One region of the Arthrobacter monumenti genome, then DNA from elsewhere that is predicted to be linked to it. Evidence: riboswitches for the same ligand, from Rfam matches in the RefSeq annotation. Region 1 holds a riboswitch; each other region holds the start of a gene.
The links. A riboswitch is a leader RNA that binds a small molecule or an ion and turns the genes downstream of it on or off. The one in region 1 is predicted to bind S-adenosylmethionine.

Region 1 (10,688 bases):
CGGCGATGCCACGCGCTGGGAACCGTCCCGGAAGTACGACCTGATCATCATCACCTATCTGCATCTGGATGCGGACTCGAACAGCAACGTGATCCGCCGCGCTGCACAGTGGCTCGCACCCGGCGGGACATTGCTGGTGATCGGGCACGACAAGGAGAACCTCACCCGCGGCACCGGAGGACCACAAGACCCGGACATTCTCTACACTCCGGGGATGCTGCTCGCCGCGGCCGAAGGACTGAGCATCATCGCTGCGGAGCAGATAGTCCGGAATACTGCGGCGGATCCGGAAGGCCCGCAAGACGAAGGGCACGACGCCGTCGACACCCTTCTGCATGCGGTCAACAATTCAACGCTTTAACTGTCACCATCGCCGGAGTTCGGAATTCAACAGTCAGCCCAGTACTCAGGCGGTGTGCACCCTGCGGCCCGTAACGCTTGCAGAACGGATTCCGACGAAGCTGGTCCGCCGGCCTGACGCCCACGGTTCTTCCATCGCGCTGCCCCAAAGATTGGTAAGCAATTCCTCATCCTCGACCAGCTCCACCGTGCCTTGAGCGAGGACAGCCCAGCCCGCCATTTCGGCAGTTTTGACCACATCCACCTGGAACGCACCGGGCTCCAGCGGCAACGACCGGCCGATATCGCCATCTTCAGCCGTGCGGAAGTAAATACCACGATCGAGCACTGTATAATTGACGGGAAAGATGTTTACAGCATTCTCCCGCACGAATCCGACCCGCCCGGTCTGCTGAGTGGTGAGTAGATTCCAACACTCATCAACCGTCAGGTCCTCGCCGACGCGGAGGGTGCCAGGCATCCCCCGATATTCGTTCTCTCTTGGATCCACAATTCACCTTCCAACGAAGCCTCCGGCTCGGGCTGCAAGCACGCCCTCGTCGTTCGCTCCCCAGCCTAAGCGCCCTGCTGCCCGAAAGGTAGGGCCAAAAAGATAATGCACGAAACGCCGGTCAGCCACCCATCTTTGAGCCCGAATGGTCCGAACAATTAACATCATGAAACTGCAATCCGGGCTCGTCGAGGAACAACTGGGCAGGGTCAGCCAGCCAACTGGTCCCGCTGCCCCGGCGATGCCTGTCCCCAAATCCGGATCTGGGCCGCACCGCGTCCCCATGAACAGGGTCGGCCGCTATCGCTTGGACGGCGTACTCGGCCGTGGATCTGCCGCCACCGTGTACCGCGGCTTCGATCTGGAGCAGGACAAGGCAGTCGCCCTGAAGGTGTATTCCGAACCCGCCGGGGATCCAGACCTCCATGCCCGGTGTCACCGCGAAGCCTCGCTGCTCGGCCAAGCCCGGCACGACGCCGTCGTCCGCCTGTTGGAACACGGAACCGAAGCCGCCGATGCCGGCGTCGAACATCATTACATGTGCCTTGAGTTGGTGGAGGGCGCGGACTTGCGGCAGTTGATCCGAAAGGCCCGCCGGACGCCGGCAGAGGTGACCGCTTGGGGTTTCGACCTGCTGCGGGCGCTGGCGCACATCCACGGTCTTGGGATCGTGCACCGGGATGTGAAACCCGCGAACATCCTGATCGGGGCGAACTCCCACCGGTCGGGTACGCATGCCAAACTCACCGACTTCGGCAGTGCCGCGTACGGTAAAGCGGTTGCGCCGGGACTTTCCCTCGGGACCGCGCTGTACACCAGTCCGGAGCAGGCCCGCGAGTCCGCCGCCGGTCCGGCCAGCGACATCTACTCGCTGGGCCTGGTGCTGATCGAGTGCCTCAGCGGAAAGCCCGCCTTCAGCGGTATCCCGATGGCCGCGATGCTCGCCAGGACAATGCGCCGCCCGCAAATCCCGTCCGGTCTGCCGCCACGCCTGGCCGCGGTGCTGAAGTCGATGACCGCCGTCGATCCGGGACAGCGGCCCGCCGCCGCCGAGGCTGCCCACGCGTTGGCCGGCGCTTGAGCTAACCTGGACGCGCCTGAGCCGGACCACGATCGCCCCGCTTTCTGCCTTGCCGCCTGCCGGCTTAGTACTTCGACTTGCCGCCCGACTTACTGCTTCGAGTGGAAAATGCCGGTGAGCGAAGGACACGGGGGAATGTCCAACGCTCACCGGCACCGTTGACCAGCCTGGGCTGATCGTTCTTCACTCGCACCTTCATGAGGTAGAAACAACGTTAACAACGCACCTTGGGAAGTCACCGGTCGCGAACTGTCAGGACGCTGGGAACGGTGCAGCGGCATCGAAATTACGACGGCGGCCATGCCTCTGGATGATGACGGCTACTAGACTCGATTTCCGATGAGTACTCCAAACAGCAACCTCAGTACCGTGCGGGTGGACGCCTGGCTGTGGTCGATCCGCATCTACAAGACCCGGTCCGCAGCCACCGCAGCCTGCCGCGCCCATCACGTTCGCCTGAACGACACCCCGGTGAAAGCCTCGCAGACCGTGGTTCCAGGCGACACCATCCGCATTCGCCAGTCCGGCTTTGAACGCGTCCTCGAGGTCCGGCGCCTGATCGCCAAGCGTGTGGGTGCCGATGCCGCCACCCGTTGCTACACCGACCGCACTCCGAAACGGCCGGCCCTGCCGGCGCTCGGCCTTCCCCAGCGCGACCGAGGTAAGGGACGACCCACCAAGAAGGACCGCCGTGAGCTCGAACGCTTCCGGCGCGGAGACTAACGGACTCCCCCACCGTCCCAGTCCTCCCAAACCACGGTCCCGCAAGCAGGCGCCGCATCTGGCCATTCACGAGCGTCATTCCATGAATCACTCGTCCTCCACAACCTGCCATTCGGGCTTCGCCATCCACATTCGAACATTTTTCTCCCTACTGCGCCGCGCCCCTGGATACGGTGGATACATGTTCGGCAATTCAGCTACAGAGGCAACTGAGACGTCGGTCCGCGCCAATGCGGCCGACGGCGGCTCCCCCTGGGCTGCCCCGATCACCGCCCCGGATTCCATCGCAGTATGGATAGAAGAGCTCAGGCACTTGGAAGTCGCCTCCAAGAAGGAGTGCATTGACAGTATCGGTGCTTTGGAGGACCTCAAAGCAGCGGCCGCAGCAGCGCAGGCCAGATTCGCCGCGGACTTCGACTCCCGTCAGCGACAGGATCAAGCGGCCATGGGCATGCCGAAGAAGGAGCAGGGGAAGGGAATCGCTGGCGAAATCGCACTTGCCCGGCGGGTGTCCCCCCATCAGGGAAACCAGCACCTCGGCTTTTCCAAAGCTCTTGTCAACGAAATGCCCCATACCCTGAAGGCGTTGACCGCCGGTAAGGTTTCGGAATGGCGGGCCACGCTTTTGGTGAAAGAAACCGCCTGCCTGACAGTTGAGGACCGCGCAGAAGTCGACCACCAAATAGCTTCCGACCAGGACTACCTTCAAGGATTGAGCGATCGACGTCTCGCCGCGGAAGCACGCAAGGTTTCATACAAACTCGATCCGCATTCGGTTGTGCGGCGGGCTGCCAAGGCCACTAATGAACGCAGTGTCACGGGCAGGCCCGCGCCTGACGCCATGGCTTATGTGACGGCCTTGCTGCCCGCTTCCCAGGGAGTGGCAGTGCTGGCGGCACTTACGCGGGCAGCCAACGGTCCACGCGCCGAAGGTGATCAACGAGGGCGCGGCCAGTTCATGGCAGACACCTTCGTCGAACGCATCACAGGGCAGTGGCAGGCCGACGCCCCCGCCGTAGACGTACAAGTGGTGATGACAGACCGGACCTTGCTGGCCGGCGATGGCGAACCTGCCTTCCTGCCAGGCTATGGAGTCATTCCGGCCCAAACCGGACGGGACCTCGCACGGCAGGGCACAGCGGCGGCAGAAGCTTGGATCCGCCGCCTCTACACAGCACCGGTCTCCGGCCAACTCATCGGCATGGACTCACGGTCCCGGCTTTTCCCCAAGGGATTGGCACGCTTCATTGCAACACGCGACCAAATCTGCGGAACACCTTGGTGCGATGCACCGATCCGCCACACCGACCATGTGGTTCCTTGGTCCGCCGGAGGCCAAACCAACGAAACCAACGGTCGCGGGCTCTGCGAAGCCTGCAATTACGCCAAGGAAGCACCCGGATGGGCGGTCCAGGCGGCTCCCGACCCACCGGACACCGGTCCGGACAGAGGCAGCCGGTATAGGACCAAAACGTCCACACCAACTGGACACGTCTATTGGTCCACCGCGCCTAGTCTGCCGGGAGCAACTCCGGCCAAGGCATGATGGTGGCATGCCTTCGGAGAGCACAGCACTGAGCAAGACTTCACATCACAACGCCCTGTCGTCGGACGATGCCGGAAGGCTTGCGGCCGCATTGGGCGAATCGCCGGATGCCACCGTTTTTGTGAACGGCACCAGCGTCCGGCTTCCCCAAGCAGCAACGGCGGCCGTTCTCGATCTGCTGAATCGGTTTGCGAACAATGAGGCCATTACGATCAGCACCAGCGAGAAACTACTCAACACCTCGCAGGCGGCGCAGCTTGCCGGCGTCTCCAATACCTACATGCGCAATCTGACTGACGATGGAACTATTGCTGTTGAGTACCGCGGAAGCCACCGACGTATCCGCCCTCATGATGTCCTCGCCTGGCTGGAGGAGCGTGCCGCCATTGAACATCCGCCCAGCCAGGAGGAATGAATTCCCGGAATCTTACGAACTATTTCCCGCTCTTCTTTGACCATTCGCCCTGTCGGGCTTAGCGTTTATTACGCAATCATGAGTTCCAGCCACAGGCCCTGGCCGGCTGGACAGCAACCCTCTCGCCGTAGTGGGGTGCTCCAGGTGATGATTAGGTCAATCGGGAAAACACCCCCGACTGGCAAGTACGGCGTTTCCGCCGCATCGTTCACAGCCGATGAGTGGAATCGCCTCATTGCAGAGGAAGTGTGAGCGTGTCTCTAAATGCCGATCTAAGTCCCGACGCCCTGCGTCGCGCATTCAGCGGATTCCCCTCGGGAGTTGCCGCGCTGTGCTCCAGCGTCGATGGCAAGCCGGAGGGAATCGTTGCCTCCTCGTTTACCGTGGGCGTTTCGCTCGATCCACCATTGGTAATGTTTGCCGTCCAGAAAAAGTCACGGACCTGGCCCGTTCTCCGCGGCAGCCAGCGGATTGGCGTCTCGATCCTCGCCTCCGGGCACGAGGACGTATGCCTGCAGATCGCGTCGAAGTCAGCCGACCGGTTCGCCGGGCTGGATCTCCATACCACCGAGTCCGGCGCCATCCTGTTGCAGAACGCGGCTCTCTGGCTGGAATGTTCCGTCGAACAGGAAATGCCGGCCGGCGACCATGATGTGGTCCTGCTACGGGTCCACGGCACCTCCACCCAGGAGAATTCGCCCGGTCCGCTGGTCTTCCATGCCTCTGCTTTCCATCATCTGAAGCAACCCGCGCTCGTATAGGGCACTCGTCTTCTTCCTGCCCATCGGCCTCCCCCGGGGAAAAGGGCTCCAGTAACTCCAGCAGTCCTGCCTGTTCCAGCCCCGGCCCCTGCTTCCTACCTGCCCTCTGTTCGTTTCACCCTGCCCAATTCACCTGCCGCAACGGCCCCATGAAAGGACCCCACAATGACCACCACCTTGGACACAAACCAACTGAACGACCGATGGGCCGGCACTCCCCGGCCAAAAAACCCGAACGAATGGCTGTACCGCGCCCAGGAAGTCGCGGACATCCTCGCGGTTGACGCCGTCGAACGGGACAGAGCCAACGAGACACCACGGGCCGAAGTTGAGCTGCTCAAAAGTTCGGGCCTCGTCACTCTGCTCGGCCCGGTCGAGCACGGCGGTGGCGGGCAGAACTGGGAAACCGTATATAAGGTCATCAGGATCATCGCCCGGGCCGACGGCTCGATCGGGCAGCTGCTTGGTTACCACTATCTCTGGGCCTGGGCCGCACGCCTGGTCGCAACCGATGCCCAGATTGCCGCCGTCGAAGAGCTCTACACACGGGACAATCTATTCTTTGGCGGAGCCGTCAATCCCCGCGACAGCGACTTGATCATCCACGAGGTGGACGGCCAACTCGCCTTCAACGGCCGCAAGTCCTTTTCGACCGGCGGGCAGGTTGCCGACCTTACCGTCATCGAAGGCGTTCTGGACGGAACCGAAACGCATGTCTTCGCGATCGTCCCGACAGACCAGCCGGGAATCATTTTCGGACAGGACTGGAACAACCTCGGCCAGCGGCTGACGGAATCCGGATCCGTAGAGATCAAGGACGTGCGCATCGACTGGTCGGATGCCGCAGGATTCGTCGACGGCGAATTCCAACCGCTGGTCTACAACACCCTCAACGTGCCGGCCATCCAGCTGGTGTTCGCGAACTTCTATCTGGGCATAGCGGAAGGCGCATTGACGACGGCGGCAGCGTACACCCGCTCGACGAGCCGAGCGTGGCCCTACGGCGGGGACAACAAGGAACGCGCCACCGACGAGTGGTACGTGGCGGAAGGCTACGGCCGGCTGCAGTCCAAGCTGTGGGCCGACGCCGCGCTGATTGACCAGGCAGGACGGGAAATCAGTGCTGTCCTCCATGACGACCGCGAAAACCTGACGCCGGAAGTCCGCGGTGAAATCGCCGTCCGGATTGCGGCGGCGAAGGCACGCATCATCGACGACGGTCTTGAGACCGCCACGAAGATCTTTGAGCTGACCGGCGCCCGGGCGACAGCCAACGCCGTCGGGCTGGACATCTTCTGGCGGAACCTGCGCACCCACAGCCTGCATGACCCGCTCCCCTACAAATACCGGGAGGTCGGCCGCCACACGTTGCTCGGTGAGATCCCGGAACCGACCTGGTACACCTAGGAACGAGGCCGGTCCACTAGAGACGTCGCCGCGTGGGCGCCTGCCGCAGTTTCCGACGACGCTGCGCCGGGCAGCCACGCGTAGAGCACATCCGGTTCGCGCTCTTCATTGCCGGCGCCGTCGGTCATCTTCCTGATGGTGAAGCCTGCGTGCTCGTAGAAACCACGAGCGTTGGTATTACGCTGAAAGGTCCAGAGTTGAAGTCCCTCCGGGTTGAGGTCCTTGGCCTGCTGCAGCAGGAGCCGGCCAATTCCCGTCCTCTGTCCGGAGGGAAGGACGTACAGCTGATCGACCCAGCCTGGCCGCAGAGCCAGGACGCCGAGGAGTTCATTATCGACGACGGCGGTCCACACGCTGGAGCCGGGCAGCAGGACATTCGCGACCCACCATGAGTCCTCCCTGGCCGTGTGCGGAACATACAGCCATGGCATGGCTTCCGACTTGGAGAAACGGATTAAGGCGCCGATTGCACCGGCATCCGAGTCAACGGCGCGGCGAAGTTTCACCCTCGCCGATGGGCCGAATCTGCTGGTGACATCCATGGACTTCCCGACTAGATTCGAATTAAGCAGTTCAACACTGATGACAGGAGCGCCACGATGAAAAACAAAATTGTACTGGCAACGGGCATAGCCGTCGGCTACGTCCTCGGTTCACGGTCCGGCCGGGAAAGCTACGAAAAGCTGAAGACCAAAGCCAATGAACTATGGAAGGACCCGAAGGTTCAGGACAAGGTCTCTAAGACAACCCAGACGTTGAAGAACAAGGCGCCCGAAGTAAAGGACCAGGCCAGCGAAGCTGCCAAAAAGATCCAGGACCGGGTCAGCCACAGCAAGCACGCCAGCAACAACGGGCAGGCTACGGAGACGGGGCCGAGCGGTGGCGACCCATACAAGGTCGAGCCGCAGCCTTTCCAGGCTCAATCCGACGAGACCCGGCCTTCCACCAACAACTGACCTGCGGCGCGGCATTTCCCGCCGTCGTCGGGCGGTTACTGTCGTCGTCGGGCACGTCAAGCTGTCAGGATCCGGCCACATCCGGCCCTGGGCGGCTTACAGGAAAATCCCTTCCTACAGGAAGTGCGCCTCGCATGCTTGAATCTGACGCGCCAAGAGGTTGTTCCGGTACCGCAATTCGAAGGCAATCAACCGGATTTCCCGGTTAATCTGCTCCCGCCGTTGGGGACTGTGCTGAAATGCTTCGAGATGCCCCGTCAGTTTGGCGAACTCAGCTTCCAACCGGTCTGTGGTTAGCTCAATGTAATTGTCGCTGATCATCACGCACCTCCTTTCGTATGCCGTTAATTTCGCAGTCCGTCCTAGGAAATACCTTGGGGTGGGACGTACCGCTGGCAAAAGTCCTCCGATAGGCTCGAACTCATGGACTTTAGATATCTCGGAAACAGCGGCCTCAAAATCTCGGAAATCACCTACGGCAATTGGCTCACCCACGGCTCACAGGTGGAGAACGACGTCGCCACCAAGTGTGTGCATGCCGCCCTTGACGCCGGGATCAGCACTTTCGACACCGCGGATGTGTACGCCAACACCGCAGCGGAAACTGTTCTCGGCGAGGCTTTGAAGGGCCAGCGCCGGCAATCACTGGAAATCTTCACCAAGGTTTTCGGTCCCACCGGGCCGAAGGGACACAACGACACAGGGCTCTCCCGGAAGCACATTATGGAATCGGTCGATGGTTCCCTGACCCGTCTGCAGACCGATTACGTGGACTTGTACCAGGCACACCGGTACGATTTCGGAACCCCGCTGGAGGAGACGATGCAGGCGTTTGCCGACGTCGTCCGGCAAGGCAAGGCACTCTACATCGGAGTCAGCGAATGGACTGCCGACCAGATCCGCGCCGGGCACAAGCTGGCCGAAGAACTGGGCGTCCACCTCATCTCCAACCAGCCGCAGTACTCCATGCTGTGGCGCGTTATCGAGTCCGATGTTGTTCCGGCGTCGGAGGAACTGGGTCTGTCCCAGATTGTTTGGTCCCCGATCGCCCAGGGCGTGCTCACCGGTAAATACCAGCCCGGACAGGCGCCGCCGTCGGGCACCCGCGCCACGGATGAGAAGGGCGGTGCGGACATGATCAAACGCTGGATGTCCGACGACGTCCTCACCGGGGTGCAGAAGCTTCAGCCGATCGCGGAGGAGGCGGGACTGACCATGGCTCAGCTCGCCATCGCCTGGGTGCTGCAGAACCAGAACGTGGCCTCGGCCATTATCGGTGCATCCCGTCCGGAACAGGTCGAATCCAACGTGAAGGCGGCCGGCGTGACCTTGGACGCCGACACCATGTCCCGGATCGACGACGCCGTCGGGTCCCTCGCCGAACGGGATCCGGCAATGACCAAGTCACCCGAGACCCGCCAGGCCTGACGGCATTTATCCGTGGGGGCTACGGCCCCCACGGATTTACCGCTGGTTTCTGTCCTCGTCACCGAAGTCACCCGGCGGGACAGCACCTCCGCCATGGGTGTGCTGCTCTTCAGTAATCGAATCGGCATGTTCGTCCGGTATGGTGGCGCCGTCGCCCCGAAGGCCGGAGTCTTCTTCCTGCTCCTCATTGTCCTCAGCATCGCCGGAATGCTTATTGTCCGCGACGCATTCCTCATCGGCCACGATATCCCCGGCCTCGCGCTGGGCCGCTTCGTGGTCTCGTTTAGCACGCAGAATTTCGTCCTGCTCGTTGAGCAGGTTTCCGCCGACCATGTACGATTCGTGGCCCGGCGCGGATCCTTCCGTCATCGCGGTCTCCTTCCTTAGACCAGGCTCTCTTTCTGCTGCCTGGAAATCTCAGTCGATCCGCCACAGTTGGAGCAGCTGACCTGATACCGCCGCTTGAATGTGAAGAGCGGGACGAAGAACAGCGTGAACCGACTTGCCCGCTCCTGCAGCCGTTGGTCAACATGCTGATGGCAGTAACGGCAGTTGCCGGGCCTGACGGACAGGGTGTTGAAAACGGTCTTAACACCAAATAGAACGAACATCTGCGCCTCCTCGGGTCGCTACCTTACGGAGCAGCCTCAGCATACCGTTTGAACAGAGCCAGTTGGTCACCATCAGCCTCTGCAACCGCGGCACGGATTTCATCCGCCATGTCGGCCAAGTCTTCACTGACCACGACGTCGGCGGTAATGGTCAGCCGTACATTGTCGCCGTCCTTGGCGAAGTCGTAGCGGTACGCCGTCTGCACATCGCCCTCGCTGGTCGTGAGCGTGATGCTTCGTTCCGGGTCCAGCGCGGTAATGGTTGCCGTCCGTTGATGCCCGTTGGAGCTGTAGTCGATGGCCATCCCCAATTCCGGCCGCCCCTCCGCGTACATATGCGTCACTCCGGGCATCCATCCTGAAGCCGCGTCCCAGTCGGTCAGCAGTTCCCAGGCGCGGGTGAACGAAACGTAAATCAGTTCGGTGTCGGTGAAGGCAGTGTTTGCACCCATAGCTTGAATCATGCCTTGCATGGCGGACGCTGTGAAGAGCGAGGCGTCGGAACGACGACGGTACGCACCTGAATGGGCACGCTGCTGGCCTGAGCAGCCGGATCAGGCGTCAGGTATCCAGGCGAGCTGGACCGGCGTCGGATTGCCTTGCCAGGTACCGGTTACGAAGTGAGTGCCGGTGGTTTTGCCGCTCAGATCGAGGACGCGGTTGATAGCCAGGTCCTCCGCCCCGGTCCTGATGGTGGTGACGTCACCCGCCGTCGTCGGTTCTGCGTGAATCTGTTCCGGCAGGCCGTCTCCGGGCGCGCCGCCGGGTTCGATCTGCACGGAAGATGGCAACTCCTTGAGCTCACCATCGTTGTTCAGGTACTGCTTCGCCTGCGGCTGGCCGGCCAGCAAGGTCGCGGCCAGGGCTGCGGCATAGACGGGATCACCACAGGCATCGTAGACCCATCGCT
Region 2 (10,688 bases), on a different contig from region 1:
GTTGTGGACGACGTTGATTTCGGTTCCGGTGGGGTTGTTGGCTGCGGTTTATTTGGTTGAGTATGGGCAGGGGACGCGGTTGGCGAAGGCGATTACGTTGTTTGTTGATGTGATGACGGGTATTCCTTCGATTGTGGCTGGTTTGTTTGCTGTGGCGTTTTTTGCCGTGGTGGTGGGGCCGGGGACGAAGACTGGTTTTGTGGCTGCGGTGGCGTTGTCGGTGTTGATGATTCCGGTTGTGGTTCGTTCGACTGAGGAAATGTTGAAGATTGTTCCTAATGAGTTGCGTGAGGCGTCGTATGCGTTGGGGGTGCGTAAGTGGCGGACGATTATGAAGGTGGTTATTCCGACGGCGATTTCGGGTATTGCTTCGGGTGTGACGTTGGCGATTGCGCGGGTGGTGGGGGAGACTGCTCCGATTTTGGTGACGGCGGGTTTTGCGACGTCGATTAATTTCAATGTGTTTTCGGGGTGGATGGCGTCGTTGCCGACGTTTATTTATACGCAGATTTTGACGCCGACGTCGCCGTCGAATCCGGATCCGAGTGCTCAGCGGGCGTGGGCTGCGGCGTTGATCCTGATCATTATGGTGATGCTGTTGAATCTTGCTGCGCGGTTGATTGCCCGTTTCTTCGCCCCCAAGACCGGCCGCTGACCGCCCTGCCGCTCAGCTTACAAAATGGGATTCAGGGCGAGGAAAAAGATGCCGCCCATGAGCGCCGTGGCGCCAGCGGTCATGATCCAAACGGCCACGACTTTCAGCACCAGGACAACGTGGACTGAGTCGAATCGTTGATTGGCGCCGGCACCGACAATGGCTGAACCGACGGTGTGCGTGCTCGAGACCGGCATGTGCAGACCAATGGCGCCGACGAAGAGCATTACTGCCCCCAGACCCTGTGCAACGCTGCCGCGCATGGGATCTATCCGGACCAGCCTGCGCCCCAGGGTATGGGCGATCCGCCAACCGCCAAAGAGCGTCCCGACCGCCATCGTTGTCGCTGCGAACAGCTGCACCCAGAGCGGCATGCCACTGCCCGAAGCGAAACCGGCGGCCATCAATCCCAGCAGGATTACCGCCATCGAACGCTGTCCGTCCTGCAGGCCATGTCCAAGGGCGAACGCCGCAGCGGAGACCGATTGGGCCATTCGGAACCGCTGATTAATCCGGCGTGGTTGGCTGTATCGGGCGAGCCAGGTGATGGGGTAGACGAGCAGGAAGGCCAGCACAAAGGCAACCACCGGGGAGAGCAGCAGCGGCAGGACGATCTGCAGCCATAAGTCGGTATTCCCCACCCGGTTCCCGCCCACCAGCGTGGAGGCGAAACCGGAGCCAAGCAGGCCTCCAAGCAAAGCGTGCGTCGACGACGACGGGTACCCCCGCCACCAGGTACCCAGACCCCAGAGGCAGGCGCTGGCCAGCCCGGCCAACAGGATGCCCAGCCCTTCCGCACCGGACGGCAGGCTGATCCATTCGTCGCTGATCAACAGGGCAAGTGTGGTGCCCAGCAGGGCGCCAACCAGGTTGAAGATGGCAGCCAGCAACACCGCGATGGTGGGGGTCAAGGCCCTGGTGCGGACCGCCGTCGTGACCGAATTTGAGACGTCGTGGAACCCGTTGATGAAGGCAAAAGCGCCGGCAAAGCCGACGACCAGCACCAGCAGGAACAGTTCCACCTACGATTCCTTGACGATGATGCTGCCGACATGCGTGGCTACACGCCGCATCTCCTTGGTGACGTCGACCAGTTGGTTGGCCACGTCCCGTCGCCGGGCGTAGGGGGTGGCTTTGTGGTCCTTGAGCAGCTCGAACACGTAGATCCGGTGGGTCCGTTCCGCGCGTTTGGCAAGGCGCAGGACTTCCAGCCAGTAATCCTCAAGATCGTCGAGCTCGCCGAGCTGCTGCATCGCCTGGACGGTCAATTCAGCCTGCCGGCCAATGACCTCGAGCTGCTCGGTGGCTCGGGCCGAGAGCCGGTCCAGCCGGTACAGCGCTATCAGTTCGGCCGCGCCGTCGAGCTTTTCCATCGCCTCGTTCAGGTATCTCGACAGCGCGTACATGTCCTCGCGCGGCAAGGGATTGATGAAACTGGTGCGCATGGAGGTCATCAGGGCGTAGTGCAGATCGGTGGACTTCGCTTCATGCTGGTGCATCTGCTCGGCCAACCGCTCGAAGTCGTCAGTGGACGCCCCGAGAATTTCCGATAGGGTCTGTACGCCAAGGGTCAGCTGGGAGGCCATTTGTGACAGAAGGTCCAGTCCGGCGTTTTCCTGCGGAAACAGGCGTAACTTCACTTGCATCACCTTCACCTGTCGAAAAATGGTGCCACGGGCCGGGCTCACGCGTGCAGAATGTCTGCGGGCACCACTTTACTTCAGTGCCGGAAAGGGCATAAAAATGGTGTCGAACCGGGAGCGCCTCTCGGCGGAAGGCCGCTCGAAGCGGCTATCAGTTGGAGCCCGGGGCTGCCACGGTTCGACACCACCTTCAGTCTTCTACTTCGACCGAACCCTGTCAACAGGAACGGCCCACCCGTATCGATGAGACGCAGTCACGCCGCCCTTTCAGCCCGGTTTTCCGACGGCGGCGGCCCGGCAGCTACCCGTGTTCAGCGAAGCATTACGTGAAATTTCGGCAGTGGTTTCGTTTCAGGGAAGTCCATGGTGTCGAATGAGAGCTACCATCCCGAGCGGCCGAGAGACCTGGATCGACGAAGCCGCAGCAACCACCTATACAGGCCGGTGCTACCGCCAGGACCGATGGAGATTTCGGCTGCCGCGCAGGCGTTCTCCCGGCCGCCGGCGGGTGCCGTGCCGCGAAAGGATCATCATGGCAGCAGCGTACGGCAGGTTTCCGGACGGAGAAGCAACTGACTTCGAGGAGCTTGCAGACCGCTTCCGGCCGATTTTCGAGGAGATCGCCGCCGGGGCGGTGCAACGCGAAGCAAGCCGGGAATTACCCTTCGATTCCATCAAGAGGCTCAACGCAGCTGGCTTTGGCGCACTGCGCGTGCCACGGGAGCACAACGGATTTGGAGTCAGCTTCACCGATTTCATCCAGTTGCTGATCGAATTGGCCCAGGCGGACTCGAATGTCGCCCATATCTACCGTTCGCACTATGGTTTCGTTGAGCAATTGAGCTTTGCCCCGGATCGGGTGAAGGACGTGTGGTATCCGCGTATTGTCAAGGGGCAAATCGTCGGGAACGCCTCGACGGAACGCGGCGGCAACGCCCTGGGCACAATGAATACGTTGATCAGCAAGACCGACGATGGTCCGACCCTTAACGGTCAGAAGTACTACAGCACCGGCAGCATCTTCTCGGAATGGATAGCGGTCACTGCTGCTGTGGAGGGGCAGGACGAAAGGGTTTACGCACTGGTCAGCACCGCCGACCCCAACGTCCTCCTCGACGACGATTGGGATGGCTTCGGCCAGCGGTTGACAGGGACAGGCACGACGACGTTCCGTAACGTCAAGGTCGAGGACGACCACGTCCTCGACCGCAGCCGCAAGACCAGCCATGAGCAATCCTTCTTCCAACTCATCATCCTGGCTGTGGAGGCCGGTATCGCGAGGGCCGTCCTGGCCGATGCCCGGTCCTTGGTGGAGAGTCGTCAGCGTACATTCAATACCGGCTCCGGCGTTCCGGTACGCGAGGACCCGCTCATTCTCCAATTGGTCGGACAGATTTCAGCGAAGGCCTTCGCCGCTGAGGCGATAGTGCTGCAAGCGGCGCGGGAACTGGATATCGCGCGGGACCCCAGTCGTAACCTCACCGACCAGCAACGCTACGAACGTGGCGAGCTGGCGGTGGACAAGGCCCAGCTGATGGTGCCACGTCTGGCCCTCGACGCCGCCGATCAGCTATTCGACACCTTAGGGGCCTCCGCGACCAGCCGGAGCAAGCAACTGGACCGGCACTGGCGCAATGCCCGGACAGCCGCGACACACAATCCGATTGTGTTCAAGGCCAAACAGATTGGCGACTTCGAGGTCAACGGAACGACCCCGCAGTCGCTGTGGGCCATCGGCAGCGTCGGTTAGCGCATGTTGCGTTGTGTTACTCCTGTGAGTTTGTCTCATCCATCCAAGCGAAATAGCGTGACACGCAGAATCAAGAGCTCCAACGCTAAAACCCTGGTTTGTTGGACGGCAACCCTCTGACGCTGTAGTGGGGTGCCCCAGGTGAGGATTCGGCCGGTGTGGAGCGACAGGACTCCGCCGGCAAGTACGGCGCTTCCGTGGCGGAGTGCCCGATGATGCAAGGAACTTCCATGGTGTTGAACCAACCCGCCCTTGAGCAGGAGCGCCCGTCCGGACTGACACAATTGCGTGAGAACAAGCGCGTGCTCTCTTCGGCTTTCGTCGGAACCACCATTGAGTGGTACGACTTCTACCTCTATGGCATGGCTTCGGCGTTGATTTTTAACCAGCAGTTCTTCCCGGAATCTTCGCCTGTCGCCGGTATTTTGGCTTCGTTCGCCACTTTTGCCGTCGGCTTCCTGGCCCGGCCGCTGGGCGGAATCATCTCCGGCCACCTCGGAGACCGGATCGGACGCAAGAAGCTGCTGGTCTTTTCGCTGCTGACCATGGGCATCGCGTCGACGCTGATCGGTGTTTTGCCGACCTATGCGACTGCCGGTACTGCCGCCGTCGTCGGCCTGGTGCTGCTGCGTTTGCTGCAGGGACTGTCCGCCGGTGCCGAATGGGGCGGCTCGGCACTGCTGTCCGTCGAACACGCGCCACGAAAGATGCGCGGGCTGTTCGGCAGCTTCACGCAGGTCGGCTCGTCCGCCGGCATGTTGCTGGCCACGGGGGCATTTGCGATCAGTCAGGCGGTGTTCACTACCGAGCAGTTCAGCGCCTTCGGCTGGCGCATTCCCTTCCTGCTGAGCGCTGTCTTGGTCGCCGTCGGACTGTACATCCGCCTTGGTGTTGAAGATGCGCCGGAATTCAGGCAGCTGCAGAGCCAGAACAAGGTCGAGCGCTCGCCGGTGCGGGAAGTCCTCCGGAACCACCCGCGGGCGGTGCTGGTAACGATTGGCCTGCGCCTGGGACAAATCGGGCTCTACGTTCTGCTGACCGTCTACGTGATCGGGTATTTGGCCGAACGCCGCGGGGACAACAGTTCGGCCCTGACATCCATCCTGATCGTGTCCGCCATCGGACTGGCCGGGGGGCCGTTCTGGGGCTGGCTCTCGGACAAGATCGGACGACGGCGGATCGCCCTGACCAGCGCGATTGCCACCTGCATCTTTATTTGGCCATTCTTCTGGTTCCTCGACCACGGACCGCTCGTCCTGCTGCCGCTGGTGATGTTTGTTGGAGTCAGTATCCTGCACGATTCGATGTATGGGGTCCAGGCGGCGTGGTTTGCCGAGCAGTTCCCGCTGAACGTGCGTTACAGCGGCGTTTCCCTCGGGTACCAGATTGGTGCGGTGCTCGGCGGTGGACTCACGCCCTTCGTCGCCGCGTCGCTGCTGCAACTCGGTAACGGCGGGCCTTGGCTGATTTGCGCTTACATCACTCTGCTGGCCGCGTTGTCGGCGGTAGCCGCCGCAGCCGCCAAGGATCCGGCGCGGGAGTACGCGCAGGACAAGAACCTTCCCGACAAATTCTAAGGAGCGCACCTTCGTGCCAAAACCGCTGCTGTTCAACGCCTTCGAAATGCTCGTGCCATCCCATCAATCCCCGGGGCTATGGCGGCATCACCGGGATGAGGGCCGGCGCTACACCGAGCTGGATTATTGGACCTCACTGGCCCAAACCCTGGAGGAAGGCGGCTTCCACGGCATCTTCTTCGCCGACATCCTGGGCCAGTACGACGTATTCGGCGGCTCCGCGGAGGAATCCGTGCGCGGTGGCATCCAGTTTCCGCAGCTTGATCCGATGCTGCTGGTCTCCGCCCTGGCGCAGGCGACCCACAGAATCGGATTCGGCGTGACGGCTTCGGTGACCTACGAGCATCCCTATCTGCTGGCGCGGCGGCTGGGCACCCTGGATCATCTGACCGGTGGACGGGTGGCATGGAACATCGTCACCTCCTACCAGGATTCCGCTGCCCGCAACCTCGGACTGAATGCACAAATACCGCACGACGAGCGTTATGACCGGGCCGAAGAATACATGGACGTTGTCTATAAGCTGCTGGAGGGGTCGTTCGACGACGACGCAGTCACCGTGGATACCGAGGCCAATGTCTACACCGACCCGGAGAAAGTCCGGGGTATCGGCCATCAAGGCAGCGCGTTCCAGGTTCCCGGCCCTGCGTTGGTCGAGCCGTCGCCCCAGCGCACACCGCTGCTGTTCCAAGCTGGCGCGTCCTCCCGCGGGAGGGAATTTGCCGCCAAGCATGCGGAAGCCATCTTCTTCAGCGGCTACACACCGGAAATGACCCGGACATGGGTGGACTCTGTGCGGGATGGACTTGCATCGTCCGGGCGGCAGCGGGACGCCGTCAAGATTTTCGCGATGGCAACGGTTATTACGGCCGAAACCGATGAAGAAGCGCAAGGGAAGTTCAACGAGTACTCCGAATACATCGATGCGGAGGCGGCGCTGGCCTTGTTCGCCGGCTGGACCGGCGTCGACCTCAGTGACGTGGATTTGGACGCACCGCTGGAATACATCAAGACCGAAGGTAATCAGTCCGCGCTCGCCGCTTTTACAACCATGGATCCATCAAGGACCTGGACGGCACGCGAGCTGGCGCGCTTCATCGGTATTGGCGGCCGTGGGCCGGTCCTTATCGGTTCAGCCCGGACGGTCGCTGATGAGCTCGAACGGTGGCAGGACGTCGGCGATATCGACGGGTTCAACCTTTCAAGTGCAGTGCGGCCAGCCGATCTGACGGACTTCGCGCGGTTGGTCTCGCCCGAACTGCGCCGGCGCGGATTGCTGGGAACTCCCGATGCTGAGACGTTCCGCGGGACCATTACGGGTGGGGAATCGCGGTTGCCGGCGGACCATTATGGGGCACGGTTTCGCAATCTCCAGGGATAGAACGCCTTAGTAGCCCGGATCCTGACGGGACCAGCGAGAGGCTTCGGGAAACTCTAGTCGAGTTCTCCGCGGCGCCATGATGCAGCGGCGTGCTCCAGGTCCTCGGCGGTTTTCACGAGCTGGTGGGATTCGCGCGTGAGCTTTGACGCCCGGTGTTCGTTGGACATCTCGGAGTCGTCGGCCATGGTCGCCTGGCCGAGTGCGACCACCCGGCAGAATGCGGCCGACCGTTCCAGAGCGACGTCGAAATCTCCTTCGAAAGCGCCGGAGAGGATGGTGTTGGCCATCGTTTTGACTTCCTCGGCGCCGGGCGGTTCCGCAACCCCGGCAACAACGTTGGACACCTGTGCAACATCCTTGCCGGCCGTGAAATAGGCCGAGATTCGCTCCGGATTCTGCTGCGCGGCGGTGCGCAGGGCGTACAGCCGCCACAGCGCACCCGGCAGGGATCGGGGAGGGCTTTCCGCCCAGAGCTCTGCGACGGCTTCAAGACCTTGTTCGTCGGCGAGTTTGACGAGCCGTTCGGTTACCTCCGGATCGTCACTGGCCCGGCCGTGGTGCACGAGTGCCTGGGCCGCGAGATGTGCAGCTTCGGAAACGCGCGCGGGGTCGGCGCCACCGGCAAATGGCTCAAAGTCGGCAGGCGCAAACGGCTTCGGCTTATGCGGCCGCGGTGCGTTTGAACTGACGTCTTCGCTCATGCCGCGACTCTACTCCTCGGACCTAAAAATGTCTGCCCTTGCGCCCGTCCGCACCCGCCATGGGGCGAGTCGATACTGTTCGCTCTTATGCGATAAAGTGGTTTCGGTCTTACGGCAGCGCTCGCGGTGGTGTACAGACTGGAGGGGCCTCTAGCTCAGTTGGTAGAGCATCGGACTTTTAATCCGTGGGTCGTGGGTTCGAGCCCCACGGGGCCCACCCTTAACAGCAGGACCAGTCAGGCGTTCTAGGCTGGAAGCGTGTTTCTGCTGATCCTTGGTGCGGTCTTCCTCGCGCTGTTCGCCGCAGGGCTGATCCGCGCCCGCCACGATCCCGGCAACGCGGCATTCCTGTTTGCCGCCCTGATCCCACTGAACCTCTGGATGTATTCCGGGCCGGCAGGGAGTTCCCTTTTCGACTCCATATTCGGCAGTCTCCTCATGCTGACCGTATTGGGTCCGGCCACCCTCTCGGTATTGGCGCTGATCGTGCTGCTGGTCGCAAGTGGGCTCAGCAGTGGCAACAGATCGGGCCCCGGCGGCATCCAGCGTAACGGCAACAGCACGGGCAGCGGCAGGCGACGCGGAAGGGGCCCGGCCAGAGCCCGCTCGCTGGGAACCGGTGCCGCGCTCGCAGTGGCAAGCGCCGCCGTCGTTATTCTGCTTCTGGACGGGCGTCCTGGGCCGGCTCTGGTCGCGACAGGACTGGTTATCGTCATCGCTTATCTGCTGGTGTCGTTCGCCGTGTTCCTGGTCTCCTCACTCTTCTTCTCCAGGCCGCGCCACCCGCCCAAAGCCGGAGTCGTGATCGTATTGGGCTCGGCATTGAACAGGGGGAATGTTTCCCCCATGCTGGCCGACAGGCTTGACGCCGCTTGCAGCATTTGCGAAGCCACGAAGCCTGGAGCCGGCCCTTTGCTGATCGTCTCCGGCGGACCGGGAAGGGCGGAAACCCGAAGCGAGGCGGCCGCCATGGCCGGCTACCTCGCTGCGAAAGGAGTGCCTCAGGAGCGCCTGATCCTCGAAGAAAAAGCTGCCACCACAAGGCAGAACATCAAGTTCACCAAATCGTTGCTGGAGGCGGAGGCCGGCGGTGGTGGGAGCGTGGCCACCGCCGGCGCAAGCGTTGCCAGCGGCGCCGTCGTCGTTGTCACCAGCGATTTTCATGTGCTGAGGACGGCGGGAATCTGCCGCCGGATGGGTTTGAAGGCCGCCGTGGTGGGCTCGCTCTCCGCACCGGGACTCTTGCCAGCGACCCTGCTGCGGGAATTCACCCTGACGCTGGGGGAGTACACGTGGGCGCACGCCACAGTGGTACTCAGCATCACGACGTCGATAATCGCCTTGGCAGCTTCAGCCGGCTGACTGCGCCCGGCTACTCGCTCCAGCCGAGATTGCGCGCCATCCGCTGCAGGACGTCCAACGTGGCGGCGTATTCTTCCTCGGAGACACCCTCGGTGATGTGGTCCCGGTTGCGGGTCACGACTTCGCCCAAGGCCTCCAGGCTCTTCCGGCCGAGGTCGGTCAGGATGTAGTACCCGCCGTCGGCCGCGACCCAGCCGCTTTCGATCAGCTCCTCGATGTGTTCCGCGGAAGTGCCGCCATCTTCCTGGGCGAAAAACGGCGCCAGCGCCTGGTCGAGCTCCGCCGCGGTGGATGGGTTCTCCGCGAGGACATTCATGATCTGCCATTGCCGGCGGGTGACGCCGTGTTCTTCCACGGTGTTGTCGAACTGCTCGTTGATCAATCCGTCGACGAGCGTGAGCCAGAATCCGATGGGGCGTTGCTGTGCCATGGCTACACTGTACAAAATCCGCGGCGGAAAGCGGCATTACCGCGGGCCGGGTGTTGATGTCCGACGGCGGTCCGGCGCGTTCCGCTACGCTTCGAGATCGGGCAGCTCCATCCTGCTTTGCTGGCCGACCAGTTCGGCCGTCTTACCGAGCACGGAACGGAAGGCGAGAATCGCCGGGCGATGCGCACTGGCGAGACGGACCGACGTAAAGATCGTCCGGATTGGATCGCTCGGCAACTGCAGCAGCTGGCAGGTGGTTTCCTTGCCCGACCAGACAAGATCCGGCATGAAGGCCACGGCATTTCCCGACTCCACCAGGCGGATCTGCGCCTGCAGGTCCGCCGTCTCAAACCGCACGTCCGGCTCGAATCCGGCCTGCCGGCACGCCTGTTCGGCCCAATGGCGGGAGGCCGCGCCGCGTGGTTCCATCACCCAGGGCATGTGCTTGGCATCATCCACGGAAGTGATCCCGTCCAGCGATGCCGGCGGGGCGGCCAGCCGGATGGCGTCCGTGGTGAGCTTGGTCCGGTCCAGCTCGGGATAGTGGGCGGGGGCGTGGCCGGGATACTGTTCGGCGATCACCATGTCGAAGTCCCGCGCCCAGGTTTCATGCAGGGCGGTCTCCGGTTCACGCTGGATCATCTCAATCCGGACATCGGGATAGGCCACCTGCATGGCGGTCAAGGCGCCGGGCATGAGGGCGAGGGCGGCTGACTGGAAGACCGCCAGGCGGACGGTCCCCGTAACGGTCGTCAACGACGCGGCGATGTCGGACTCCGCCTTCTCCAGCGTTTTCAGGAGCTCCGCGGTGTGTTCGATCAGGATCTCGGCCTGCGGAGTCAGCTGGACCCGGCGGCCGGTTTTCCGTAGCAGTTCGACGCCGGCTTCCCTCTCCAGGAGGGTCAATTGCTGCGAAACCGACGACGGACTGAAGTTCAGCGCGGCGGCCACATCCGCGAGCGTTCCGCGGATTTTCAGCTCGCGCAGAAGCGCGAGCCGGCGCACATTCATCATGGCTTTCGATTCATCAACAAACCTGACCAATACCCGTCAAAAAAGATCGCTTTATCTAATTGAACTCTATCCCCATACTGATCAAGACAGACCTACTACACGGGATAAGGACGAGAATCAACAAAATGACGAACACACTTGAGGGGGCCACCGCGACCCCAGTCGATCTGACTAA
Region 3 (10,688 bases), on a different contig from region 1:
CTGTTCGGCGCCCAGATGCCGTCCTAGTATGGCGACGGCGACGGCAGCGTTCCTGCCACGCAGCATGATCCAAGCAGGGTCGTCCTTCTGAAGCCGGGATGCGACCATGGCCGTGCGGAGAACACTCACAGGTCCAATCTATCGACTGGTACCGACAGATAAAGATTCCTGTCCCGATACCGTGATTGATCAACAAAAAGCTTGGCTGGCCGTGTCTTCGCTGTCGTTGGCAGCGGTTAAGTTGAACCATGTGATTACCGGGGAACTCAACAGCCAAGTCAATGGCGTATGGAACCCCTTCTGGTCCGGCGGCATTTCCAATCCGCTGGAGGTGATCGAGCAGATCACCTACTTGCTATTCCTACGCCGCCTCGACGACAAACACACGGCCGACGAGAACCGGGCCAACCGTTTTCATCCGTTCCCTGATCGGCCTCGATCTGGAAACAGTTCAGGAGGCGTTCGCCGGAGGGCACTTTTTCCGGAGTGGCGGGTGGGAGACATCGTCGTTCTCATCCAACGGCTCAACCTTAAGGCCAGACTGCAGGAGTCTACGGACAACGCGCAGGTCAGAGGCATATTCGGGCGCGGATGAACTCCACGACGGGTCCGGCCAGCGAGGCTCCGACTTCCTCAGCGGGGCGCTTGTTGCCTGCAACGTTGAAGGAATGGTCGCCTCCCTCGAACCAACGAAGGGTTGCGGTTGGTCCAATGCCGGCCACGACCGGCTCCAGCTTGTCCGTGCTGGCCAAGGGGTCGCGGGTTCCCTGCAGGAAGAGCATCGGCACGGTCAGGCCGTAAAGGTGTTCGTCCCGGATCTTCTCCGGCTTGCCCGGTGGGTGCAGCGGATAGCCGAGGTAGATGAGACCGGCGGCCACCATCCCTTCCGCCACCGCCATTGAGGCCATCCGTCCGCCGAAAGACTTGCCGGACGCCCACAATGGTTCGCCCTCGGAACGGGCGGCGGCTTCCTCCATGACGGACCGCCAGGTGGCGATGGCTTTCGGAGGCTTGTCGGGGAACTTCTTGCCGGCTTCCCGGTACGGGAAGTTGAAGCGCAGGGTGGCAGCACCGGCGTCGCTCATGGCACGGGTGAAGCCGGACATAAAGGGATGGTCCATGCCGGCTCCGGCCCCGTGGGCCATGACGATGGTGGCGAACGGCGACTCGGGGCGCGCGTAGACGCCTGAGACGGTGTCGTCTCCGGCGGTGATGGTTATTGGTGTTTCAGCGGTCATGGCCGGCTGCCCGCTTGGAGCGCGATCCCATGCTCGGCGAAGCATCGATCGACCGCCCGGTGCCTATCCCTTCCAGCAGCTCGCGGATCACGGAGAGCGCATCCACTTTCGGGGACCAGCCCAGTTCCGATCGTGCCCGGGTGGTATCCATCGGAGGCGCGCCGCGGGCCATATCGATCCAGCCGGGATCGAGCGCCACCAGCCGGAGCTTCCAGCCAACCTGGACCAGGGCACGCACCAGCGACGCGGGAACGGGCAGCCAACGTTTGGCGCCAACCAATGCGGCGATGGCGTGCGGGCCCAGCACCGGGTCAGCGGCGATATTGAATGCTCCGGCGGCGCGCTGATCGATGACGCGCCAGTACGCGTCAGCCAGATCGTTGGCATGTACGGCTTGGAAGATGAATTCGGCGGGAAATGGCAATACCGGGATGCGCAGCCGGTGGATGGACGGCGTAGGAAGCCATCCGATGAAGTAGCCTGCGATCTGGCTGCCGGCTTCGGCCTGGAAACTCAGTGCCTGGCGGATTCTGGAGACGGTGATGTCCGGGTGTTCCGCCTCGAAATCGTCCAATAGTGCTTCCTGTTCGGCCTTGAAACGGCTGTAGTGGGAAGACTCGATCCCATCGGTCGGCCAGCTCTCGTCCACGAGCCGGTCTTTCGGCCCGGCAGAGTAGGCACCCAGCGAGGAGGCGCAAACGATCTGTGAAACACCGGCCTCCGCGGCGGCAGCGAGCACATTGGCGGTGCCGCCCACATTGATGCGCCGCATTGCTTCTTCGTCCCGGTTCGGCTGCAGCACCCAGACAAGATGTACGACGACGTCGCACCCCTTGAGTGCGTCGACAAGCTCTGCGTGCCCGCCCGAGGCGACGTCGTGCCGAACCCAGGTGACGCCGTCGTACGGTTCTGCCTTCCCGTCCGGCAGCCGCCGGGCTATTCCGACCAGCTCCACCTCGCCGTCGTACTCTGCTGCTGCCTGCTTGAAGCGCCGCAACAGCGCCGTCCCGACGTTTCCGGTAGCCCCTACGATCGCAATACGCATGCTCTGACGGTAGCAATGCGGCGGCGTCACAACAATGCGCCGCCCGAACCGTACCTAGTGGGCCAGTGCCGCACTTCCGATCCGGAAGCTGCTGCCCTTGTGTTCGTCGGGCAGCTTGTCTCCCTTGTTGAACAGCTTGTTCCGCAGGGTGCCTTCGACGTATTCGGTGGGGTAGGCGCCGCGCTTCTGGAGTTCCGGCACCACGAATTCGATGACGTCCTCGAAAGTCCCGGGGGTGATGGCGTAGGCAAGGTTGAAGCCGTCGACGTCGGTCTCGTCCACCCAGGAAATCAACTGTTCGGCGATTTCCGCTCCGGACCCGACCATGCGCGGACCCAAGCCGCCGATGCCCGCCGACTCGGCGATGTCACGCAGGGTCCACGGCGTGCCATCGTCGTTCACCTTTTGGAAGTTCGTCACCGCGGACTGGATGGCGTTCGAATCCACATTGCCAATCGGCTCGTCCAGGTCATGGCCGGACAGGTCCACGCCCATCCAGCCGGACATCAGCGCCAGCGCCCCTTCGTTGCTGATGTACTGCTGGTAATCCTGGTGCTTCGCGTCTGCCTTCTCCGAGGTCTCGTCCGTGATGATGGTCAGCAGTGTGTAGATGCGCACCGAATGCCGGTCTCGGCCCGCGGCTTCGACGGCGTCGCGGATCTTCTTCACGGTTTCCTTCAGCCGGGTCTTGGTGGGGGAGCCGACGAAGATCGCCTCGGCGTTCCCGGCGGCGAATTCGATGCCGCGGGGGGATGCGCCGGCCTGGTAGATCACCGGAGTGCGCTGCGGTGAGGGCTCGCTGATGTGGCTCAGCGGGACGTTGAAGTATTTGCCCTCGTGGACGATGTTGTGGACTTTGTCCGGGTCGGTGAAGACGCCGGTTTCGCGGTCGCGTACGACGGCGTCGTCCTCCCAGGAGCCTTCCAGCAGTTTGTAGATGACCTCAAGGTACTCATCGGCGTGGTCGTACCGTTCGTCATGCTCCAGTTGGTCCTTCGCGCCCAGGTTCTGGGCCGCGGAGGGCAGGTAACCGGTCACCACGTTCCAGCCGACACGGCCATTGGTGATGTGGTCCAGTGTGGAGAGCCGGCGGGCAAACGGGTACGGATGTTCGTAGGCGGTGCCGGCGGTGATGCCGAAGCCAAGGTGCTCGGTGACGAGGGCCATGGCAGAGACGAGCAGTGCAGGATCGTTGACCGGTGTCTGGGCGGCGGAGCGCACCGCCGCGTCGCGGTTGCCGCCGAACGCGTCGTAGGTACCCAGCACATCGGCGATGAAAATCCCGTCAAAGAAGCCCTTCTCGAGGGTCTTGGCCAGTTCGGTCCAGTAGCGGATATCGGTGTAATTGGCGGACCGGTCATCCGGGTGGCGCCACAGTCCAGGCGACTGGTGGCCGACGCAGTTCATGTCAAAGGCGTTGAAGCGGACGTGCCGCGGGGAGTTCTCGTTCGTTGTCATCGCAGGGGCTCCTTCGAATCGGCCCATGGAATGCACATCCTGCCGCATAGCTCCGCGCCGGGTAGGGCGGGAGAGTCTGCTTCAGCTGATGCTTCTCCATCGGTCCTGGCAGTAGCACCTTTTTCGTGTCGAAACACGACTTGGTTGCTGCGGCTTCAACGATCCAGGTCTCTCGGCCGCTCGGGATGGTTACAGCCTCTATTGGACCCCAAATGGCCCGTGTAACGAAAATTCTCCCCGGTCACAATCCGTAACGCGATTCCTCAGGGGAGGGATGGGACGGTGTGGAGAATCCAATGCGGGTCGCGGCGCAATGGGGCGAGCGTCCTACCTGGGAAGCAACTGCGGGTGGAACTTTTCGGTGACGTCGGGATGGGCGCGCGCCCGGCCCTTGAGCATATTGGCGCCAAAGCTCGAGAGCATCGGGTTGGACGGATCGTCCGTTCTGCCGCGGGACGCAGCTTGTAGGCCGCGGGGGAGCGGAACCGGGTCGATGATTGCGTCCAGGCGCGGAGCCCAGAAGAAGGGCACCGAGTAGCGGTCGACGCCGGGCGGCGGAGCAGTGACGCGATGAACAGTGGCCGTGATGAAGCCGTCGGTGGCAACTTCGAGCATCTCGCCCAGATTGACCACCAGTGCGCCCTCTATCGGCTCCACGGGCAGCCATTCGTCAGATTCCGGCGGCCGCACCTCGAGCCCGCCGACCATGTCCTGCAACAGCAAGGTGACAAAACCATAGTCCGCGTGGACTCCCACACCCTGGTTGCCGGCGTCCTCAACGACGCCACCGACATAATGCACCAGCTTCCCCATCCAGTGCGGAGTGCCGGCAAACGGCTCGTCGAAGTAATCCTCCGGTAGGTCCAGACCCACTCCGATGGCGGAGAGCAGCTCCTGGCCAACGTTGGACATTAGTTCCGCCCAGGCCATGGCGTTCTCCCGCAGCCCCGGCTGAACCTCGTCCGGCCATTGGTTGGGGCCACGGAGCAGCCAATACTGCTGATCCTGCGGATACTCGGCGACGGGTTCACTCTCCGGCGAGTAGTCCAGTTGCTCGCGGGCGTCGGCCTGCCCCTGGGTCCGTTCGGTGCCCATCCGGGTGTACCCGCGGAAGTGCGGGGAGTTCCGGTTGTCCAGCTTGAGCCGCTCCTCCAGAGGCAGGTCGAAGAAGCGTTTCATCGAATCGAGGAGTGCGGACACCTGCCCGTCGGCGGCGCCGTAGCCGGTGATTTGGAAGAAGCCGACGCGATGGGCTGCATCGCGCAGCTGGTCGATGAACTCCGGATTGAAACTGCCATCGGCCAGCCGGGCGGTGCTCATATCCAGGACGGGAATCGTCGCCTGAGGTGCATTCATGTTCGCAGGCTAGCACCGGCGGCCGCAATGAGAAGCATGAACATTACGGTTTAATTCATCTTCCCGGCGTCGCTGTTGGGCGTGAAGCGGACGGCGAAGGGTCCGGGCGGATATACCGCCCGGGCCCCTCATCTATCCTGAGACTGGGTTACCCCATCCCAAGGTCTTTAGCCGTCCTGCTTCTCCATCAGCTTGTCCGGCGGAGTTCCAACAACCTTGATCTTGTCCCAACCGAGGAGCTCGCCCTCGTCGTCGAAGACCACGATCTTATTCCGGCCAGGGCGGGTGTCTTCCGGGGTCGTCACCGTAACGGTGCCGTCCGCGGAAACCTCGTGCCATCCCAGGCTGGAACTTTTGAGGTAGACGTGGACCCAGGCGCCGGCGTCGAGGTTCTCCAGGACGACGTCGGAGGATCCGCGGGGGAACTTCTCATCGTCCAGGCCGAGGTCGATCCTGCTGTCCTTCTTCAGGTCCTTCCGGTCCGCCGGCTCAGGGACGAAATCCGGCTTGCCGTTCCCGTCGTCCTCACCGCCGTCGTCGGTGGTTCCGACCTCGAGCGGCAACACCTCGGCCTTGCCGCCATCGGCACCGCCGAAGGTCTTCAGCGATTCCTCCTGGTACAAGTTCGGATCTCCCGCACCAATGGCGCCGGTGTTGTTGTGCAGGTGCAGGAACAGCGCCTGCGCATCGGTTACGTGCTTGGCCCGGTGTGCCGTGACGCCGTTGCCTTCGTGATCGTCGAACAACAGGTCTGCCGGCCCGTCGAACTCGCCTGGCTCGAACCATACAGCCGGGCGGACCGGGTTGTAGGAGATCCAATCAGTGGAGTCGACCGGAACGGCGTTGCCTTCCTCGTCAGCGCTGTAGTAACTGGTGGTCACTACCCGGTAGCTGATGTCCTTCGCCGCTTCCGGGTTGAGGCCCAGGTCGGAGAATGCAACCGGCAGCGTCATGACATTCGTGTCGAACGGGTTGGTCTTCTCCGTCTGGAAGTCCGCGTTGCCGGCCATGTTGTTCATGACCTGCAGGCCGACTTGCTCTCCGGTTTCCAGGTCGTAGAGGAAGACCAGCACCAGATCCAGTCCGGCTGCCATGCCGGTCCGGGCGAGGTAGTCCGCCCTGCCATCGGTGTTGATGTCGATCTCGACACCAACACTGGTCGAAGGCGTCATGGCCGACCAGTTCTGCCAGGTGCTGACACCGAAGTTGATCATCGCGTTGTCCAGCGGCTGCTCTGCGGCTGCCAGGGCAGGAACATTCGATCCGGCGCCAACATACTGCAGATCAACCCGGCGCGAGGACTCAACAGCGACCTCGTCGTCGGCAAGCCGCGGGCTTTCGGCCCCGAGCTCGAAGGCCCCCACCAGCGAGGAGTAGAGCGAGCCGTCGGTGAAGGTTCCCTGGTACAGGTCCCGTCCCTCGAACGGAACGTCAGTGCTCAGGTCCTTGTCGTCGTCGAACTTCAGTGCTTCACCGGCGGTCATTGCCGAAACCGGCTGTGGTGCCGAGTGGACCGGAACGCGCAGCTTCGGCGCATCCGCTGCCGTCAGCTCGAGCCAACCTGAAGCGTCGGACAGGTATGCCCTGCGCAGTCCGAGCTGGAAGGTGTCCATGGTCGGAGCCAGCGTGTGCCGCAGCGCAGCCGGATCCTCGATCGTCATGGTGACCTCGACGGTTTCCTCGCCTCCCGGCCGGACGGTGACGCTGCCCGGCGTCGAGTAGACAACACCCGGCGTCTCCACCGCAGGAACGTACGCGACGTTGTAGGACTGACCGGTGTCACCCGTGTTGCGGACGGTCACACTCTTGGTGATCGAAACCGGAGCGGTGCCCGCCTCGATGATGCCGAAGGCGAGCGAGACAAGCGATGCGTCCTCGGTAGCGTAGGCATAGACATCGGTGTTGACAGCAGCCAGCGCATCGACGCGGCCGGAGCCGACCCGGTTGGGGGCAAAGGGAACGCCATTGCCGGCCAGGATGTCGTGCACGGCGGTGTTCATCACCATGGACTTCACCTGCCGGGCGTCGGTCACGCCGGTGCTGTAGACCAGCGCGGCGATACCGGCAACCATCGGCGTGGCCATTGACGTGCCGGACTTGACCGCCACACCATCACCGGAGCCAACGGCCACAGAACCAATCAGCGTGCCAGGAGCTGCGACGTCGGGCTTGAGGACGCCGTTGCTGCCGTGTACGCCCCTGGAGGAGCTGGCGTTGAGCGTGTCCTTCGCATCCGAATCGGCTGCGATCGCGCCCAGGAATTCCGGGCTGAGCTGGACGGTCAGCGTTCCGGCCTCGGCGGCAGGACGCAACTGGTCCGAGCTTTCATTGTTCAGCTGAACGCCCGGAATGGTGGCGTTGCCGGCGATACCGGCGCTGAACACCGACCGTGGCGAATCAAGCACGACACCGTTGGCGCCTGCCGCTTCGGCGTTATTGAACCGCTGACCCGAGCCACAAGGAAATGCCCCGTTCTCTTCCCACTGGATCCAGACCCAGTGGCCTGCCAGCGCGGCTGCTTCTTCTGCCGTATAGGGATCACAGCCGAATTTGTTGGTTTCGGGAGCCAACACGACATCGCCTGTCAGTTCCTCCGTGGTGGCTGCGGCGTAGTCGTAGTTAACGCTGTACTGACCGGCCTTTTGACCTGCCAAATCCTCCGGCGCGAGTACATCGACCCGGTCCAGCGTGATCTGGGAACCAACGCTGTTGGCCACGGTCAAAGCCGAGCGTGCGTTGCCCGGGGCGCCGCCGACGTCGTACACGTCACCGGCATTGCCGGAAGCAACCACCGACAGGATTCCCACATCGGTCAGAGCGTTGACAATGTCGTTTTCCGGGTCGTCAGTCGGAGTGAAGTCGGAGCCCAGGGACATATTGACGACGTCGGCACGGTCACCGAAATCGCCGTCGCCATTGGGGTCCAGTACGTAGTCCAGGGCTTGTCCGACGACGGCGCTTGAGCCGGCGCAACCGAAGACCCGGATGCCGACAAGCTGCGCTTCGGGAGCCGAGCCCGGGCCGATACGCATGTCGTTGACTTCCCCGGTGGTCAGTTCCGAGTAGTCGCCGGTGAAGGTGCTGCCGTCTGCATTGACGCCATACCCTGCTGCGGTGCCGGCGACGTGGGATCCGTGTCCGGCGCTGGCGCAATCCAGTGGGTTGGGATCCGGATTCGGAACCGGCTGGTAGCTGGGCGAGGTTGGATTGGCGTTGTAGTCATCGCCGACCAGGTCCCAGCCACCAATGAACTTCTCCGGATCGAGCAGGCCGGAATCGTCGGCGGGCAACGTTTCGCTGGCCTGCGCCTTCTGGTACGCCTCTACGGTGCCGGGGCCGCCAAAGGATGCGTGGGTATAGTCGACGCCGGTGTCGAGTACGGCGATGGTGACGCCTTCGCCGGTCACATCCCGCTCCACCCAGGTGTTGAGGGCCTCGGTGTCGATGACGGCGCCCTTGTTGTCCCGGGTTTTGGGGACAATCGGAGTGACCTTGACGACGTCGTCGCGCTTGGCCAGTTCCTTCAGGATGTCCGCGTCCGCGCTGACGGCAACGCCGGGAAGGGTATTGGTGGTGACGTACAGCTGCCGTCCGTCGACAGAATTGACGACGCCTTTCGCCTTGGCCTTGATGTTCTTGCGGATCTGCTTGACCGCTGCGGGCTTGTCGACCGGCTTCTTGTTACCATTTTCGACGGCGGCAGGCTGGGTCTGTTCGTAGGCGCCTTCGCCTTCAAACTGGACATAAACGGCGACTTTGCCGGTCATGTTTGCCAGGTTGCCGCCGAGCTTTTCCGCGGGCAGTTGCAGGAATGGATTTGCGTGGGTGGAACGGTTCTCGTCGGTGTTCGATTGGGTTGCCATCGCAGGAGCGCAGAAGCTTGTGGCCATTGCCAATCCTGCTATGGAGGCCAGGACGCGTGTCCCGGCCTTGTGGGGGAGTTTCTTGCTCATTCTTCTCCTCATTGAGGGTGGCCATGAGCCGCGACATCGACCTTATCGGCGAGTTCGGTGGGCGGCAGTGCCATTGCAGTGCATACACAATTCAACTCAGTCACCGCCGGGAATCCTGGCAGGATGGCCCTGGCCGGATTCTCCATTGGAGAGCGGCCTGCCCCCCGATCGGCCAGACCACCATTTACCACCCTTTGGGTAACCTGAAAGGGTGTCAACCAATGGCCATGAATCGACTCAGAATTGGCTGGTACCTCTTGACATGAGCGGATCCTCCGGGACAATGGCGCACGACAAGATGGGCGAAGCCGTTTCGGCCTGCGCACTGAGGCGTGCCATCGATCCTGCCCGCACGACAAGAGGCGTGGCACCCGATCGGATGCCACGCCTCTGAAGGTCTCTGATTGTTCTAGCTCGCTGCTGCCGGCGCCTTCTGCACAGCGCTGCCCTGCCAAACGGCGTCGAAGGGGGCGTTCGAGGACACGCGGGCCCGGATCCCGGCGGTCACGAATTCCTTTGCGGTTCGGGCAGCGCCCAGGGGAGAAGCGCCCTTGGCCAGCTCAGCCGTGATGGCCGCTGCGAGTGAGCAACCTGCTCCGCTGACTGCTACCTCGCCGACCTTCGGTGCGCGAAGCACTTCGAGCGTCTCGCCGTCGTAATAAACATCGATGGCGTCAGCGCCTTCCAGCCGGACCCCACCCTTGGCCAGAACAGCCGCGCCGCTGGCCGCATGGATTGCCTTTGCGGCTTCAATCAGGTCTGCCTCTGACTCGATTCTGTCCATGCCGGACAATGACAGAGATTCGAAGTGGTTCGGGGTGATGAACGTGGCCAACGGCAGCATCTTCGCCTTCAACGCCTCATCGGTATCCAGCGCATGGCCCGGTTCCTGGCCCTTGCAGATAAGCACCGGGTCCAGCACCACATTCTTCCACTCCTGGCTCTTCAGGGCGGTGGCGACGGTGTCGATGGTGGCGGGGCTGCCGAGCATGCCGAGCTTGACAGTGTCGAGGTCATAGGCCGTCTGAATCGCTTCGAGCTGGTCGGCAATGACCTGCGGCTCCACGGGCGTGAAGCGGTGATTCCAGTTGTCCTTGGGATCAAACGCGACGATGCAGGTCAGGGCCGTAATGCCGAAGACGCCGAGCTGCTGGAAGGTTTTCAGGTCCGCCTGTGCTCCTGCGCCGCCGGTGGCTTCCGATCCGGCGATGGTCAGGGTGACGGCGGGGCGTTCAGTGGTTTCTGCGGTGATGGACATGGTCCCATTTTTCCACGTTTCCCCCGGGCGCTGGCCAGCCATTCCGCTATCGGCGTCGACCGTGACAGAATTGTATGCGGTCTCCGAGGCCGGCAAGTGCTAATACAGCGGAGGAATCCGTCAACCACTTCTATGAATGCGATAGTCATGACTCAACTCCAGGACAAGGTCCAAACCCGGTTCGCCGCCCGCGGCAGCTCCCACTTCGACATCCTGCTGGCGCTTTTTTGCGTGGTGTTGATCCTGTCCAATATCGGAGCCTCCAAGGGCGTCGCATTCGGCCCGATCATTACCGACGGCGGATTCTTCCTCTTCCCGCTGGCGTACATCCTGGGCGATGTGCTCAGCGAGGTCTACGGTTTCAAGGCCGCGCGCCGGGC

Region 2: linked by a shared signal. The riboswitch ahead of ACX80B_RS06020 (MFS transporter) and the one ahead of ACX80B_RS13320 (flavin reductase family protein) in region 1 are both predicted to bind S-adenosylmethionine.
Region 3: linked by a shared signal. The riboswitch ahead of ACX80B_RS16395 (LLM class flavin-dependent oxidoreductase) and the one ahead of ACX80B_RS13320 (flavin reductase family protein) in region 1 are both predicted to bind S-adenosylmethionine.

What each region holds. Positions count from the first base shown of each region.
Region 1 covers NZ_JBTNCY010000008.1:71,935-82,622, forward strand. The annotation lists gene ACX80B_RS13290 (class I SAM-dependent methyltransferase) at 1-361, shown strand, start outside; gene ACX80B_RS13295 (pyridoxamine 5'-phosphate oxidase family protein) at 407-820, opposite strand; gene ACX80B_RS13300 (serine/threonine-protein kinase) at 1,017-1,931, shown strand; gene ACX80B_RS13305 (RNA-binding S4 domain-containing protein) at 2,271-2,654, shown strand; gene ACX80B_RS13310 (HNH endonuclease) at 2,836-4,200, shown strand; gene ACX80B_RS13315 (helix-turn-helix domain-containing protein) at 4,208-4,615, shown strand; SAM riboswitch class IV at 4,690-4,809, shown strand; gene ACX80B_RS13320 (flavin reductase family protein) at 4,864-5,376, shown strand; gene ACX80B_RS13325 (acyl-CoA dehydrogenase family protein) at 5,542-6,783, shown strand; gene ACX80B_RS13330 (GNAT family N-acetyltransferase) at 6,780-7,325, opposite strand; gene ACX80B_RS13335 (YtxH domain-containing protein) at 7,383-7,739, shown strand; gene ACX80B_RS13340 (hypothetical protein) at 7,854-8,060, opposite strand; gene ACX80B_RS13345 (aldo/keto reductase family protein) at 8,163-9,167, shown strand; gene ACX80B_RS13350 (hypothetical protein) at 9,204-9,536, opposite strand; gene ACX80B_RS13355 (zinc-ribbon domain-containing protein) at 9,551-9,778, opposite strand; gene ACX80B_RS13360 (SRPBCC family protein) at 9,802-10,230, opposite strand; gene ACX80B_RS13365 (CG0192-related protein) at 10,333-10,688, opposite strand, start outside.
Region 2 covers NZ_JBTNCY010000003.1:263,156-273,843, forward strand. The annotation lists gene pstA (phosphate ABC transporter permease PstA) at 1-655, shown strand, start outside; gene ACX80B_RS06005 (inorganic phosphate transporter) at 673-1,677, opposite strand; gene ACX80B_RS06010 (DUF47 domain-containing protein) at 1,678-2,295, opposite strand; SAM riboswitch class I at 2,679-2,767, shown strand; gene ACX80B_RS06015 (acyl-CoA dehydrogenase family protein) at 2,831-4,048, shown strand; SAM riboswitch class IV at 4,117-4,241, shown strand; gene ACX80B_RS06020 (MFS transporter) at 4,207-5,625, shown strand; gene ACX80B_RS06025 (LLM class flavin-dependent oxidoreductase) at 5,639-7,006, shown strand; gene ACX80B_RS06030 (hypothetical protein) at 7,060-7,707, opposite strand; tRNA gene ACX80B_RS06035 (tRNA-Lys) at 7,852-7,924, shown strand; gene ACX80B_RS06040 (YdcF family protein) at 7,966-9,069, shown strand; gene ACX80B_RS06045 (MarR family winged helix-turn-helix transcriptional regulator) at 9,080-9,499, opposite strand; gene ACX80B_RS06050 (LysR family transcriptional regulator) at 9,584-10,513, opposite strand; gene ACX80B_RS06055 (bifunctional proline dehydrogenase/L-glutamate gamma-semialdehyde dehydrogenase) at 10,639-10,688, shown strand, end outside.
Region 3 covers NZ_JBTNCY010000012.1:71,594-82,281, reverse strand. The annotation lists gene ACX80B_RS16415 (DUF3375 domain-containing protein) at 1-129, opposite strand, end outside; gene ACX80B_RS16410 (type I restriction-modification system subunit M N-terminal domain-containing protein) at 182-595, shown strand; gene ACX80B_RS16405 (alpha/beta hydrolase family protein) at 570-1,238, opposite strand; gene ACX80B_RS16400 (NAD-dependent epimerase/dehydratase family protein) at 1,228-2,283, opposite strand; gene ACX80B_RS16395 (LLM class flavin-dependent oxidoreductase) at 2,338-3,741, opposite strand; SAM riboswitch class I at 3,835-3,933, opposite strand; gene ACX80B_RS16390 (isopenicillin N synthase family dioxygenase) at 4,069-5,097, opposite strand; gene ACX80B_RS16385 (S8 family peptidase) at 5,265-9,050, opposite strand; gene thiD (bifunctional hydroxymethylpyrimidine kinase/phosphomethylpyrimidine kinase) at 9,460-10,308, opposite strand; gene ACX80B_RS16375 (queuosine precursor transporter) at 10,456-10,688, shown strand, end outside.